DNA from 2 places in the Actinoallomurus liliacearum genome. Region 1 is predicted to be linked to the other one. Evidence: riboswitches for the same ligand, from Rfam matches in the RefSeq annotation. Region 1 holds a riboswitch; the other holds the start of a gene.
What was found. A riboswitch is a leader RNA that binds a small molecule or an ion and turns the genes downstream of it on or off. The one in region 1 is predicted to bind cobalamin.

Region 1 (6,468 bases):
CGTCTGATCTATTGGTCCGAAAATACTTGCACGTAAAACGGGGGCAGGACATCCTGACAGGGAAAGTCACTCACCGTTGCCATCTGGGCACCTTTTGCCACCGGATAGGCACCTTACCTGGTTAACGCCCTAGGGCGTACCCCTTCCTGCCGTATCGTCCAAAGCGCGAGAGGGGTGGCATCCCATGGCCGCCACTTCCGGACCCGGGACCGGGCCGCGGCGCCGCCACCTGGAGGCGCTCGCCCGCGAAGTCGAGGCGCGCGGCCTGCAAGGGCTCCTGACCGAGGATCTGATGCTGCGCGTGGTGGACCCGGCCAGCGGGCGCGGACTGCTGGTGGTCGCCATGCCGATGTCCCGGATTCGATGGTCCTTCCTGTGGGCCGGCGGCGGCCAGGCCGACGCCGACGACCCCGCCCGCGCCGCCGAGCTGATCGCACGGACCCTCGGCCGCTGACGCCGCCGCGCTGACGCCGGCCCACTGTCGCCGCCGTGCTGACGCCGGCCCACTGTCGCCGCACCGCGGTCGCCGCCGTGCTGACGCCGGGCGCTGATGCCGGGCTGCGGATGCCGCCGCGCTGGCGCCGGGCGCGGACGCTTGGCCGCTGATGCTCGGCCGCTGATGCCAGGCGCTGGCGCCGGGCGTTGACGCCGCCACGGCTCCGCGGCCGAAGGGGGCCGCCGTTTCTCGGGTGGGCGCGCCGTCGAGGGGGTCCGGCGCTTTCCGGCCGGGCTCGCGGCCGGGGCGCCCACCTGCCGTGTCGTGGCTCCAGAGGCCTTGACTATCGTGTCGAACATGTGTTCGAATCTATCGCCTGTCTTCCCCCAGGCTCACTCCTTGTCACCGATCCGAGAGGTGGGCGGCCCGCGTGGGCGGAGCGAGCGATGGACCCGAGAGGTGTACGGACGCGCCGGGTCGCGGGCGATGAGCCGGGTGTACGGCGACCCCGTCGAGGTCTGGCTCACCGACGGCAGGCCCTCCCGCTTCGTCTGGCGCGGCCGGCTCTACACGGTGCTGCGGGTGCTGGACCGCTGGGTCACCACCCGCGACTGGTGGCACGAACGCCACCCCGAGGCCCCGGAAGGCGGCGAGCGCGAGTTCTGGCGCGTCGAGGCGACCCCGGACCGGACGGTCGGGGTGTACGAACTGCGCCACGACCAGGCGACCGGCGCGTGGATGCTGTCCCGCGCCTGGAGCTGACGGACCCGCGCGCCCCCGCTCGACCCGGCGGGCCGTCGGCCGGACCCGGCAGGTCTGCGTGCTTCCGGTCCGACCTGAGGGGCCGTCCGTCGGCCGGCCGACGGGACGGCTCGGCCTGGCGGGTCGCCGGTCGGGTGGGTGGTCGGTCAGGGCTGTACGAGGTCGCGGATCGCCTTGAGGGTCGGCTCGTCCTTGACGCCGGCGATGAGGAGCGTGGTCACGGGGGAGTCCTGCCAGAGCCGGAGCCGCTCCCTGATGCGTCCGATCGGGCCGAGGAGGGAGATCGAGTCGGCCAGCTCGTCCGGCACCGCCGTGACCGCCTCGTCGCGCCGGCCCGCCAGGAACAGCTCCTGCACCCGCGTGGCCTCCTCGGCGTACCCGAGGCGCCCGATCAGGTCCAGGTGGAAGTTGCGGTCCCTGGCCCCCATGCCGCCGATGTAGAAGGCCAGCGGGATCTTGGCGAACTCCAGCGCGGCCGCCAGGTCGTCGGTGACGATCGTCGTCACGGTTGCGGCGATGTCGAAGCCTTCGCGGCGGCCGGCCAGTGAGGCGCCGAAGACCGTCTCGATCTGCGTGGGGTCGACGAAGAGGGGCAGCCAGCCGTCGGCGATCTCGGCGGCGAGGGCGATGTTCTTCGGGCCCTCCGCGCCGAGGTAGACCGGGATGTCCGGGCGTACCGGGTGGACGATCGACTTGAGCGGCTTGCCGAGGCCGGTCACCCGGCCCGGCGCGTACGCGGAGGCCGGCAGCGGCAGCGGGTAGTGCGGGCCGGCGGAGGTGACCGGCTCCGCGCGCCGCCACACCTCCCGCAGGATCCGGACGTACTCGCGGGTGCGCTCCAGCGGGCGGGCGAACGGCACGCCGTACCAGCCCTCCACGACCTGCGGGCCCGACGCGCCGATGCCGAGGGTGAGCCGGCCGCCGGACAGCGCGTCGAGGGTCAGGGCGTGCATGGCGGTGGCGGCGGGCGTGCGGGCGGACAGCTGGGCCACCGCGGTGCCCAGCTTGATGCGCGAGGTCCGCGCGGCGTACCAGGTGAGCGTGGTGAAGGCGTCCGAGCCGTACGCCTCGGCGGTGTAGACGTACTCGTAGCCGAGCCGCTCGGCGGCGAGCACCGTCTCGGTCGCGTCCTCTGGATTCCGTTGCCAGTAGCCGACGTTGATGCCGAGCCTCATCCGCACGCCTCCCAGCTCGAAAATAGAACAGGTTCTATTCAAGCAGATCGCCGCTCTCCCGGCAGCGTTCGGCCGTCCCGCGATAACGTGCACCCGCCGTGCGCCCGGCCGCGGCGGCCCTGTCATCCCGTGCGCCGGATCACGGACGGCGGCCGTACCTGCGGTGTCGCGCGTCAGGCCGGATATGTCATGCTGTCCTCCGGCGGTACGCGGAGGAACCCGGTGCGAATCCGGGGCTGTCGCGCAACTGTGACCGGGAAGTCCTTCCTCGGGTGTTGGCCACGGCGTGAGCCGGAAGGCCGAGGGCGGGCGGCGATCCGGGAGCCAGGAGACTCCGGCCGCCGATTGCCAGGCCACCTACGGGCGCGTTAACCCGAGGAAAGGACGACCACCGGGTGAACACCTATCCGTTCTCCGCCGTCACCGGGATGGCGGACCTCAAGCTCGCCCTCCTGATCAACGCGGTCGCCCCGGCCGTCGGCGGAGTGCTGGTCCGGGGCGAGAAGGGCACCGCGAAGTCCACCATCGTGCGGGCGCTCGCCGCGCTGCTGCCGGAGGTCGCGGTGGTGACGGACTGCCGGTTCTCCTGTGACCCCGACGCGCCCGACCCGCGGTGCCCCGACGGCCCGCACGGCGACGGGGCGGACGGGCAGGTGCGGCCCGCCCGGCTCGTGGAGCTGCCGATCGGCGCCGCCGAGGACCGCCTGACCGGCTCGCTCGACCTCGAACGCGCCCTCACCGAGGGCGTCCAGGCCTACCAGCCCGGCCTGCTGGCCGCCGCGCACCGCGGCGTGCTGTACGTCGACGAGGTCAACCTGCTGCACGACCATCTCGTCGACCTGCTCCTCGACGCGGCCGCGATGGGCCAGTCCTACGTCGAGCGTGAGGGCGTCTCCGTCCGGCACGCCTCGCGGTTCCTGCTCGTCGGCACGATGAACCCCGAAGAGGGCGAGCTGCGGCCGCAGCTGCTCGACCGGTTCGGCCTGACGGTGGAGGTGGCCGCCACCCGCGACCCGGAGGAGCGGGCCGAGGTCGTGCGCCGCCGCCTGGCGTACGAGGCCGACCCGGCGGCGTTCGCGGCCGACTGGGCGCGCGCCGAGACCGAGCTGGCCTGGCGGATCGAACAGGCCCGCGCCCGGCTGCCCGAGGTCGTCCTGCCCGACGGCGCGCTGCGGCAGATCACGGCGGTGTGCGCGGCGTTCGAGGTGGACGGGCTGCGGGCCGACATCGTGATGGCGCGCGCCGCGATGGCCCTCGCCGCCTGGCACGACCGTACGGTCGTCACCGCGGACGACGTGCGCGTCGCCGCCCGTCTCGCCCTCCCGCACCGGCGCCGCCGCGACCCCTTCGACGCGCCCGGCCTCGACGAGGACAAACTCGACGAGGTCCTGGAGAACACCGGCGGCTACGACTCCGCGGAGCCGCAGGATCCCGGGTTCGGCGAGGACACGGCGCCCGACCTCGTCCCCGAGCAGAGCACCGGGCCGGACCCGAAGCCGGCCCCGGAGACGGACGCGAAGCCGGACTCGGGGACGGATCCGGAGGACCCCGACCCCGACGACCCCGGACCGGACGACGGTCCCGGCGGCGGACCGGACGGACCCGGCGACCCGGCCGGACCGGGAGACGGTGCGCCGGTCGACATCGAGCAGGCCCTGTCCGGCGAGGAGTCCGGCGAGGGCTCCGGGAAGCGCGCCCGGGGGGACTCCCCGGAGCCGGCGCCCGCCGACGCGGTGTACCGGACGCGGGTCTTCACCGTCCCCGGCCTGGGTGAGGGCGCGCCGGGCCGCCGCTCGCGGGCCCGGACGCCGTACGGCCGGACGACCGGCGCGCGGCCGGGCACGCGTTCGGTCCACCTGACCGCGACCCTCCTCGCGGCGGCCCCGCACCAGCGCGCCCGCGGCCGCTCCGGTCCCGGGCTCGTCGTCCGCTCCGACGACCTGCGCGAGCGGGTCCGGGAGGGCCGGGAGGGCAACCTGGTGCTGTTCGTCGTGGACGCCAGCGGCTCGATGGCCGCCCGGCAGCGGATGCGCGCCGTCAAGGGCGCCGTGCTCAGCCTCCTCCTCGACGCCTACCAGCGCCGCGACAAGGTCGGCCTGATCACCTTCCGCGGTACGTCCGCCGAGCTGGCGCTGCCGCCGACCTCCTCCGTCGAGGCCGGGGCGCGCCGCCTCGAGACGCTGCCCACCGGCGGCCGTACTCCGCTGGCCGCCGGCCTGCTCCGCGCGGCCGAGCTGCTGCGCGCCGAACGCCTGCGCGACCCCGCGCGCCGTCCCCTGCTCGTCCTGGTGACCGACGGGCGGGCCACGCACGGCTCGCCGGCCGACGCGCTGCGCGCCGCCGACCTGCTGCGCGGCGTCACCTCCGTCGTGGTCGACTGCGAGCGCGGCCCGGTGCGCCTCGGGCTCGCGGGCGGGATCGCCGCCCGGCTCGGCGCCGAGGCCGTGCGCCTGGAGGAGCTGGCCGCCGACGCCCTCGCCGGCGTCGTCCACGACCACCGGGCCGCGGCGTGACCCGCCTCCCCGCCGCCGTGACCGGCTCCGCCACCGTCGCCGTGACCGGTCTCCCCGGCGTCGCCGTGACCCGCCGCGCCACCGTCGCCGTGACCTCGCTCCGCCTCCGTTCCGGGAAGGACTGACATGCCGCAGGGAAAACCGTCGCAGGTGCCCGACGACGGGCTCACCACCCGGCAGCGCCGCAACCGCCCCCTCGTCGTCGTCCACACCGGGCCGGGCAAGGGCAAGTCGACCGCGGCCTTCGGACTGGCCCTGCGCGGCTGGAACCAGGGCTGGCCGATCGGCGTGTTCCAGTTCGTCAAGTCCGCGAAGTGGCGCATCGGCGAGGAGCGGGCGCTGCGGGTGCTCGGCGAGTCCGGCGAGGGCGGCCCGGTCGACTGGCACAAGATGGGCGAGGGCTGGTCGTGGATCCAGCGGCCCGGCACGGAGGAGGACCACGCCGCGGACGCCCGTGAGGGCTGGGAGCAGATCAAACGCGACCTCGCCGCCGAGACCTACACGCTGTACGTGCTGGACGAGTTCACCTATCCGATGAAGTGGGGCTGGGTGGACGTCGAGGACGTGATCGCGACGTTGCGGGACCGGCCGGGGTACCAGCACGTCGTCATCACCGGCCGCGACGCCGACCCGCGGCTGGTGGAGGTCGCCGACCTCGTCACCGAGATGGGCAAGGTCAAGCACCCCATGGACGCGGGCCAGAAGGGCCAGAAGGGCATCGAGTGGTGAGCCCCTTCCCGACGACAGGGCCGGCCCGGTGAGGATGCCGAGACTCGTCGTCGCCGCCCCCGCCTCCGGGAGCGGGAAGACGACGGTGGCGACCGGGCTGATGGCCGCGCTGACCGCCGGCGGGCTGGCCGTCTCGCCGCACAAGGTCGGGCCGGACTACATCGATCCGGGGTACCACACGCTCGCGGCCGGGCGGCCGGGCCGCAACCTCGACCCCTGGCTGACCTCCGAGGACCTCGTCGCGCCGCTGTTCCTGCACGGCGCGCGCGGCGCGGACGTCGCCGTCGTCGAGGGCGTGATGGGGCTGTTCGACGGGGCCGAGGCCGCCGGGGGCGGGTTCGCCTCGACGGCACACGTGGCCCGGCTGCTGGAGGCGCCCGTCGTCCTCGTCGTGGACGCCTCGTCGGCGGGCCGCTCGATCGCCGCGCTCGTCCACGGGTTCATCACCTACGACTCCACGGTGCGGATCGGCGGCGTGATCCTCAACCGGGTCGGTTCGGAGCGGCACGAGCGGATCTGCCGTGCGGCGATCGAGGAGACCGGGCTGCCGGTGTTCGGGGTGCTGCGGCGTGACGCGGACGTCGCCACCCCGTCGCGTCACCTCGGCCTCATCCCGGCCGCCGAGCGCCGCGCCGAGGCCGTACGCACCGTCGAGCGGCTGGGCGCGCTCGTCGAGGAGTCCTGCGACCTTCGCGGCCTGCTCGCGCTCGCCCACGGCGCCCCGCCGATCGACGCCCACCCCTGGGACCCGGCCGCGCGGATCGACGCCCGCCTCCGGGACCCCGCCGCGCCGGCGGACCGCCCGGCGGGTCCGGCGGAGGGCGCCGCGCGGCTCGGGGAACCGGAGGGTGCC
Region 2 (6,468 bases), on a different contig from region 1:
CAGACGTACGGGGCGACCGGGGAGGTGGGGCGGGGCGGGTGGTCTGCCGGGGGGACGGGGTGGCGGGTGTCGGGCTTGCGGTCGGTGACGGCCATGGGGGCTCACTCCTTCGGCGTACCGGAGAACTTCCGGCTGCCCTTACTCAACGCCACGCGCCAGGGGCGGCCGCAGAGGCGAAAGCACATGGGCGGCGGGACCTTCGTCCTTCGCGGCGGAGGGGCTGCAAGGCCGGTCTTGGGCATGCCGAAGACCGGCCGGTCGGCAGTGGAGATGCCGACCGGCCGGTCGCGCGGACGTCTCAGGTCATCGGGCGTCGCCGGTCGGCGCGTCCCTGCTGATACGGCGGCCCGTGACGCGGCTGGGCCGGATCCGCAGGAACAGTTCCCTCGGACCTCCCGCCCATGGTTCGACGCCCGCTTCGCGGACCGACGCGCGTTCGTCCTCGGACTCCACATGGTGCAGGGAACCCTGGATGAGGACGCTCCATCCTTCGCGCGCCGCAGGGTCGAGTTCGTCGATCTCGAACGCGACCTTGTACTCGGCGTTCGCGATCCCGGTGCGGAGGTCCTCATCGGTCGGGCTGTCCTGGGCGGTCCGGAACACGATCGTGTCCTCGTACAGCGCGTAGTTGACCGGAAGGATCGTGGGACCGTACCGACCGTTGTAACCCAGCCGCCCGACACCGCCGGGCGAGATCAACCGCAGACACTCGGCCTCGTCGAGGGAGACCGGCGTCGGCGCGCCACTGATCGGACCCGACCCCGTGGCCCCGGCCTGAGCAGAGCCGTCGGCTACCTCACCAGTCATGCCATCACCCACATCGATAGTCCAGATGGTCCTGTCCGAATCGGCGGAGCCCACGAACCTGGAGGTCCCGGGACCCCGCCGGCAAACCCGCGCTCGGCGCCCGTCACGAGCGGTGTTCTCCGCGAATGACGACGACGGGACACTTTGCGTGGTGCACGCAGTGCTGGCTCACCGAGCCGAGGAGCGCGCCCGTGAAACCACCGTGTCCCCGGTTGCCGACCACGATGAGGTCGGCGCCCTCGGCCGCGTCCAGGAGCACCCGGGCGGCGTTCCCTTCCATGACGCGTGCGTTGACGGGCACCTCGGGTCGCTGCCCGGCCTCCTGCTCGATCGCCGCCTCGAGTGCCTTGGCGGCGGCGGCCTTGATGTCGTCCGCTCCCACGACGGCCATGTCCCAGCCGAAGCTCGTCGGGACCTCCCAGCCGATCACCGCATCCACCGCCGCCCCGGTCAGTCGCGCCTGCCGCAGGGCCCAGCGCAGGGCCGCCCGCGACGGCTCGGATCCGTCAACGCCGACCACGATCCGGTCCTGGTTCTCACCGTGTTCGTTCGCCACGGGGGCGTCTCCTTCCACTCGGCGAAGTTCCCAGCAGGTCTCCCTGCTCACAAAGCCCGATCACGCGGAGACATGCGAGTGGTGGTGCGCCCGTGTCGTCCCAGCGTCCTCATGGTCCTCATCCGACACCATCCGTTTTTCGGACGATAGGGGCGAAGGTCCCAGGTCACCGCGCCCAGCGCGGCGGACGTCGTACGTGCCCGCGTTCTCGTGTTCGTTACCTGACGCGCCCAATATCTAGGGGTGGTGCGCCACATCCACCACTACATGTATGGTTCTCGTGTTGCTGGTTCGCCTGCGCCTCCTGTGGCGGGTGTTCAAGGGAACCCGGTGAGAGTCCGGGACTGCCCCGCAGCGGTGAGTGGGAACGACCGCCGTCAACGGCACTGGGCTCGATCGGGCCTGGGAAGCGACGGCCTGTAGGACACGCCCGATGGACGGGCGTGGTGCCCGCGAGTCCGAAGACCTGCCGGCGACCCGTGCGTGAGAGCGCGCGGTCGTCCAGGCCTCGCGGGAGGGCCGGCGGCGGAGCCTGTCGTCCGTGCGCCTCTTTTCCGCGAGGGTGAAGCTCGCGAGGAGAGAGCACGTGACACAACAGCTCATCGCGTCCCCGACGCCCATCACCACTCCCGAGGCCACGCTCGCGGCCGACATCGAGAGCGTCTGCGCCGGGCTGCCGGACGCCGATCCGCTGCTCATGGCCGGAGCCGGTGACCTGGCCGAGGCCGTACGGCGGGCCGCCGCGCTGGTCGTCACCGACCCGGTCTACTCGACGGTGGCCGCCCGGCTGCTGGCCCGGTCCATCGCGAACGAGACCGGACCGGTGACCTTCGCCGAGTCCGTCGCGGCCGCCTACGAGCAGGGCCTGCTCAACGAACGGACCGCCGGGTTCGTCGCCCGCAACGCGGCGGCGCTGGACGCGCTGGTCGACCACGGCGCCGACGACCGGTTCACCTACTTCGGGCTGCGCACCGTCTACGACCGCTACCTGCTGCGGCACCCGACGACGCGACAGGTGCTGGAGCGCCCGCAGCACTTCTTCCTGCGGGTGGCCTGCGGGCTGGCCGACAGCGTGGCCGAGGCGACGGAGCTCTACGGGCTGATGTCGCGGCTGGCGTACCTGCCGAGCTCGCCGACGCTGTTCAACTCCGGCGCCGCCCGCCCGCAACTGTCCTCGTGCTTCCTGCTGGACTCCCCGCGCGACGAGCTCGAGGCGATCTACGAGCGGTACGGCCAGGTGGCGCGGCTGAGCAAGTACGCGGGCGGTATCGGGATCTCCTGGAGCCGGGTGCGGAGCCGGGGCTCGCTGATCCGGGGCACGAACGGGCACTCCAACGGGATCGTGCCGTGGCTGCGGACGCTGGACTCGAGCGTCGCGGCGGTCAACCAGGGCGGCCGGCGCAAGGGCGCCGCGTGCGTCTACCTCGAGCCCTGGCACGCCGACGTGGAGGAGTTCCTCGAGCTGCGGGACAACACCGGGGAGGACGCGCGGCGCACGCACAACCTCAACTTGGCCAACTGGGTGCCGGACGAGTTCATGCGCCGGGTCGAGGCGGATGCGACCTGGTCGCTGTTCGACCCCAAGCAGGTGCCGGAGCTGGTGGACCTGTGGGGCGAGGACTTCGACCGGGCGTACCGCGCGGCCGAGGCCGAGGGCCGGTTCGTCCGGCAGGTCCCGGCGCGGCAGCTGTACGGGGCGATGATGCGCACCCTCGCCCAGACCGGCAACGGCTGGATGACGTTCAAGGACGCCGCGAACCGCGCCTGCAACCAGACCGCCGAGCCCGGCAACGTCGTCCACCTTTCCAACCTGTGCACCGAGATTCTCGAGGTCACCGACGACACCGAGACCGCGGTGTGCAACCTCGGTTCGATCAACCTCGCCGCCCACGTGACCGACGACGGGGTCGACTGGGCGGGGCTGCGGGCGACCGCGCGTACGGCGGTGCGGTTCCTGGACCGTACGATCGACCGCGGCTTCTACCCGACGCCGGAGGCGGCGCGGGCGAACCGTCGCTGGCGGCCCATCGGGCTCGGCGTGATGGGCCTGGCGGACGTGTTCTTCCGGCTGCGGCTGCCCTTCGACTCGCCCGAGGCGCTCGCGCTGTCCACCCGCATCGCCGAAGAGATCGCGCTCGCGGCGTACGGGGAGTCGGCGGCGCTCGCCGCGACGTACGGCCCGCACCCCTCCTACGACCAGACCCGCGCCGCCCGCGGCGTCCTGCACCCGGATCACTGGCCGGACGCCGAGCGGGTGCACGCCGACGAGTGGGAGGCGCTGCGGGCCCGGATCGGCGCGGTCGGGCTGCGCAACTCACTGCTGGTGGCGATCGCACCGACCGCGACCATCGCCTCCATCGCCGGCTGCTACGAGTGCATCGAGCCGCAGGTGTCCAACGTCTTCAAGCGTGAGACCCTGTCGGGGGAGTTCCTGCAGATCAACACCTACCTGGTGGCGGACCTCAAGGCACGAGGGCTGTGGACGCAGCGGGTCCGTGACGCGATCAAACGCGCCGACGGATCGGTGCAGGAGATCGAGGAGCTTCCCGAAGAGCTGCGGCGGCTGTACCGCACCGCCTGGGAGCTCCCGCAGAAGGCGCTGATCGACCTGGCCGCGGCGCGGACGCCCTACATCGACCAGTCCCAGTCGCTGAACCTGTTCATGGCCACTCCCACGATCGGGAAGCTGTCGTCGATGTACGCCTACGCGTGGCGGTCTGGCCTCAAGACCACGTACTACCTGCGGTCGCGGCCGGCCACCCGGATCGCGCAGACGACCGTCGCCCCCGTCCAGGAGGAGGCGCTCATGTGCTCCCTGGAGAACCCCGAGACCTGCGAGGCATGCCAGTGAGCGAGCGTAGCGAGCGAACCGTGAGCATAGCGTCCCTGATCGCTCCCCCGACGAAGGAGGGCTCATGAGTCTGCTCGACCCCGGTATGGATCTGACCCTGCGGCCGATGCGCTACCCGGCCTTCTACGACCGGTTCCGTGCCGCGATCCGCAATACCTGGACCGTCGAGGAGGTCGACCTGCACTCCGACCTCGCCGACCTGGCCCGGCTCACCCCGGAGGAGCTGCACCTGGTCAACCGGCTGGTCGCGTTCTTCGCCACCGGCGACACGATCGTGGCCAACAACCTGGTGCTCAACCTCTACACGCACCTGAACGCGCCCGAGGCCCGCCTGTACCTGTCACGGCAACTGTACGAAGAGGCCGTGCACGTGCAGTTCTACCTGACCCTGCTCGACACCTACCTCCCCGACCACGACGAGCGGGTCAAGGCGTTCGCCGCCGTGGAGAACATCCCGTCGATCCGCGACAAGGCGGAGTTCTGCTTCCGCTGGATCGACTCCCTCGGCGCGATGGACCGGCTGCGCGGCCGGGAGGACCGGCGGGCGTTCCTGCTCAACCTCATCTGCTTCGCCGCGTGCATCGAGGGGCTGTTCTTCTACGGTGCCTTCGCCTACGTCTACTGGCTGCGCGACCGCGGCCTGCTCAACGGCCTCGCCTCGGGCACGAACTGGGTGTTCCGCGACGAGTCGATGCACATGGAGTTCGCCTTCAGCGTCGTCGACACCGTACGCGCCGAGGAGCCCGAGCTGTTCGACGAGGAGCTGACCGGGCAGGTGACGACGATGCTGGAGGAGGCCGTCGCCGCCGAACTGGCCTTCGCCCATGACCTGTGCGGCGACGGCCTGCCCGGCATGACCGCCACCGACATGCGCGCCTACCTGGAGAACGTCGCCGACCAGCGCCTCGCCCGCCTCGGCATGCCGATCCGGTACGGCACCGCGAACCCGTTCCCGTTCATGGAGCTGCAGGACGTCCAGGAGCTGTCCAACTTCTTCGAGCGCCGGGTGTCGGCCTACCAGGTCGCCGTCGAAGGGACGGTCAGCCTCGACGAGGCGTTCTGACCTTCGGCGCGCGCCGTGGCTACCGGGCGCGGTCGTCCTCCGCTTCGGGCCGCCAGGCCATGCCGGGTACGACGAGCGGGCCGCCGGTGACCGGGTCCGGGACGACGACGGACGTCAGGCCGAAGACCTCCCGGACCAGGTCCGCGGTGACCACGTCACGCGGCGGGCCCTGGGCGATGACGCGGCCGGCCTTCATGGCGACGATGTGATCGGCGTAGCGGGCGGCCTGGTTGAGGTCGTGGAGGACGGCGACGACGGTGCGGCCGCGCTCATGGTTGAGCTGCCGGATCAGGTCCAGGACCTCCACCTGATGAGCGATGTCCAGATACGTCGTGGGCTCGTCGAGGAGCAGCAGGTCGGTGTCCTGGGCCAGGGCCATCGCGATCCACGCCCGCTGGCGCTGGCCGCCCGACAGCTCCTCCACCGGCCGCTCGGCGAGGTCGGCGGTCGCGGTGCGTGTCAGGGCCTCCGCGGTGGCCCGCTCGTCGTCCTCCGACCACTGCTGCCACCACTTCTGGTGCGGTTGCCGACCGCGTGCCACCAGGTCGGCGACGGTGATCCCGTCCGGGGGAGTGGGCGACTGAGGGAGGACGCCCACGGTCCGCGCGATCTGTTTGCGGGAGACGCGGGCGAGTTCGGCGCCGTCCAGCAGCACCGTCCCGCGGCGTGGCTTGAGGAGCCGGCCGAGGGCCCGCAGCAGGGTGGACTTGCCGCAGGCGTTGGGGCCGACGATGACGGTGACCTGCCCGTCGGGGATCTCCAGGTCCAGTCCGTCGACGACGATCCGGTCCTCGTACGCGAGGGTCAGGTCCTGCGCCGTGAGGCGGCTGGTACCAGTACGACTCATGACGTGGTGCCTCCGGAACGGCTGCGGGTACGGACGATGAGCCACATCAGGTACGGGGCGCCCACCACGGCGGTGAGGACGCCGACCGGCAGCTCGATCGGGGCGAACAGGCGGCGGGCCAGCAGGTCCGCCACGACGACGACCAGGGCGCCGGCCAGCGCGGAGGACAGCAGGGGGATCTGGACCGTACGGGTGAGCCGGCGGGCGATCTGCGGTGCCAGCAGGGCGACGAAGTCGATGGGCCCGGCGGCGCCGGTCGCCATCGACGCCAGGACGACCCCGAGCACGGCCAGGCCGAGCCGGATCCGGTCCAGCGGTACGCCCAGGGCGGTGGCCGTGTCGTC

Region 2: it holds a riboswitch for cobalamin, as region 1 does, so the genes downstream of both, ABD978_RS42945 (ribonucleoside-diphosphate reductase subunit alpha) here and ABD978_RS31195 (magnesium chelatase subunit D family protein) in region 1, are expected to answer to the same signal.

Annotation. Positions count from the first base shown of each region.
Region 1 covers NZ_BAABHJ010000026.1:106,039-112,506, forward strand. Annotated here, with positions in the region: gene ABD978_RS31180 (hypothetical protein) at 185-454, shown strand; gene ABD978_RS31185 (DUF6504 family protein) at 896-1,198, shown strand; gene ABD978_RS31190 (LLM class F420-dependent oxidoreductase) at 1,345-2,373, opposite strand; cobalamin riboswitch at 2,560-2,730, shown strand; gene ABD978_RS31195 (magnesium chelatase subunit D family protein) at 2,802-4,886, shown strand; gene ABD978_RS31200 (hypothetical protein) at 4,883-5,011, shown strand; gene cobO (cob(I)yrinic acid a,c-diamide adenosyltransferase) at 5,013-5,615, shown strand; gene ABD978_RS31210 (cobyrinic acid a,c-diamide synthase CobB) at 5,650-6,468, shown strand, end outside.
Region 2 covers NZ_BAABHJ010000040.1:877,151-883,618, forward strand. Annotated here, with positions in the region: gene ABD978_RS42930 (hypothetical protein) at 1-95, opposite strand, end outside; gene ABD978_RS42935 (pyridoxamine 5'-phosphate oxidase family protein) at 304-807, opposite strand; gene ABD978_RS42940 (universal stress protein) at 911-1,363, opposite strand; cobalamin riboswitch at 1,634-1,851, shown strand; gene ABD978_RS42945 (ribonucleoside-diphosphate reductase subunit alpha) at 1,950-4,214, shown strand; gene ABD978_RS42950 (ribonucleotide-diphosphate reductase subunit beta) at 4,279-5,277, shown strand; gene ABD978_RS42955 (ABC transporter ATP-binding protein) at 5,297-6,124, opposite strand; gene ABD978_RS42960 (FecCD family ABC transporter permease) at 6,121-6,468, opposite strand, start outside.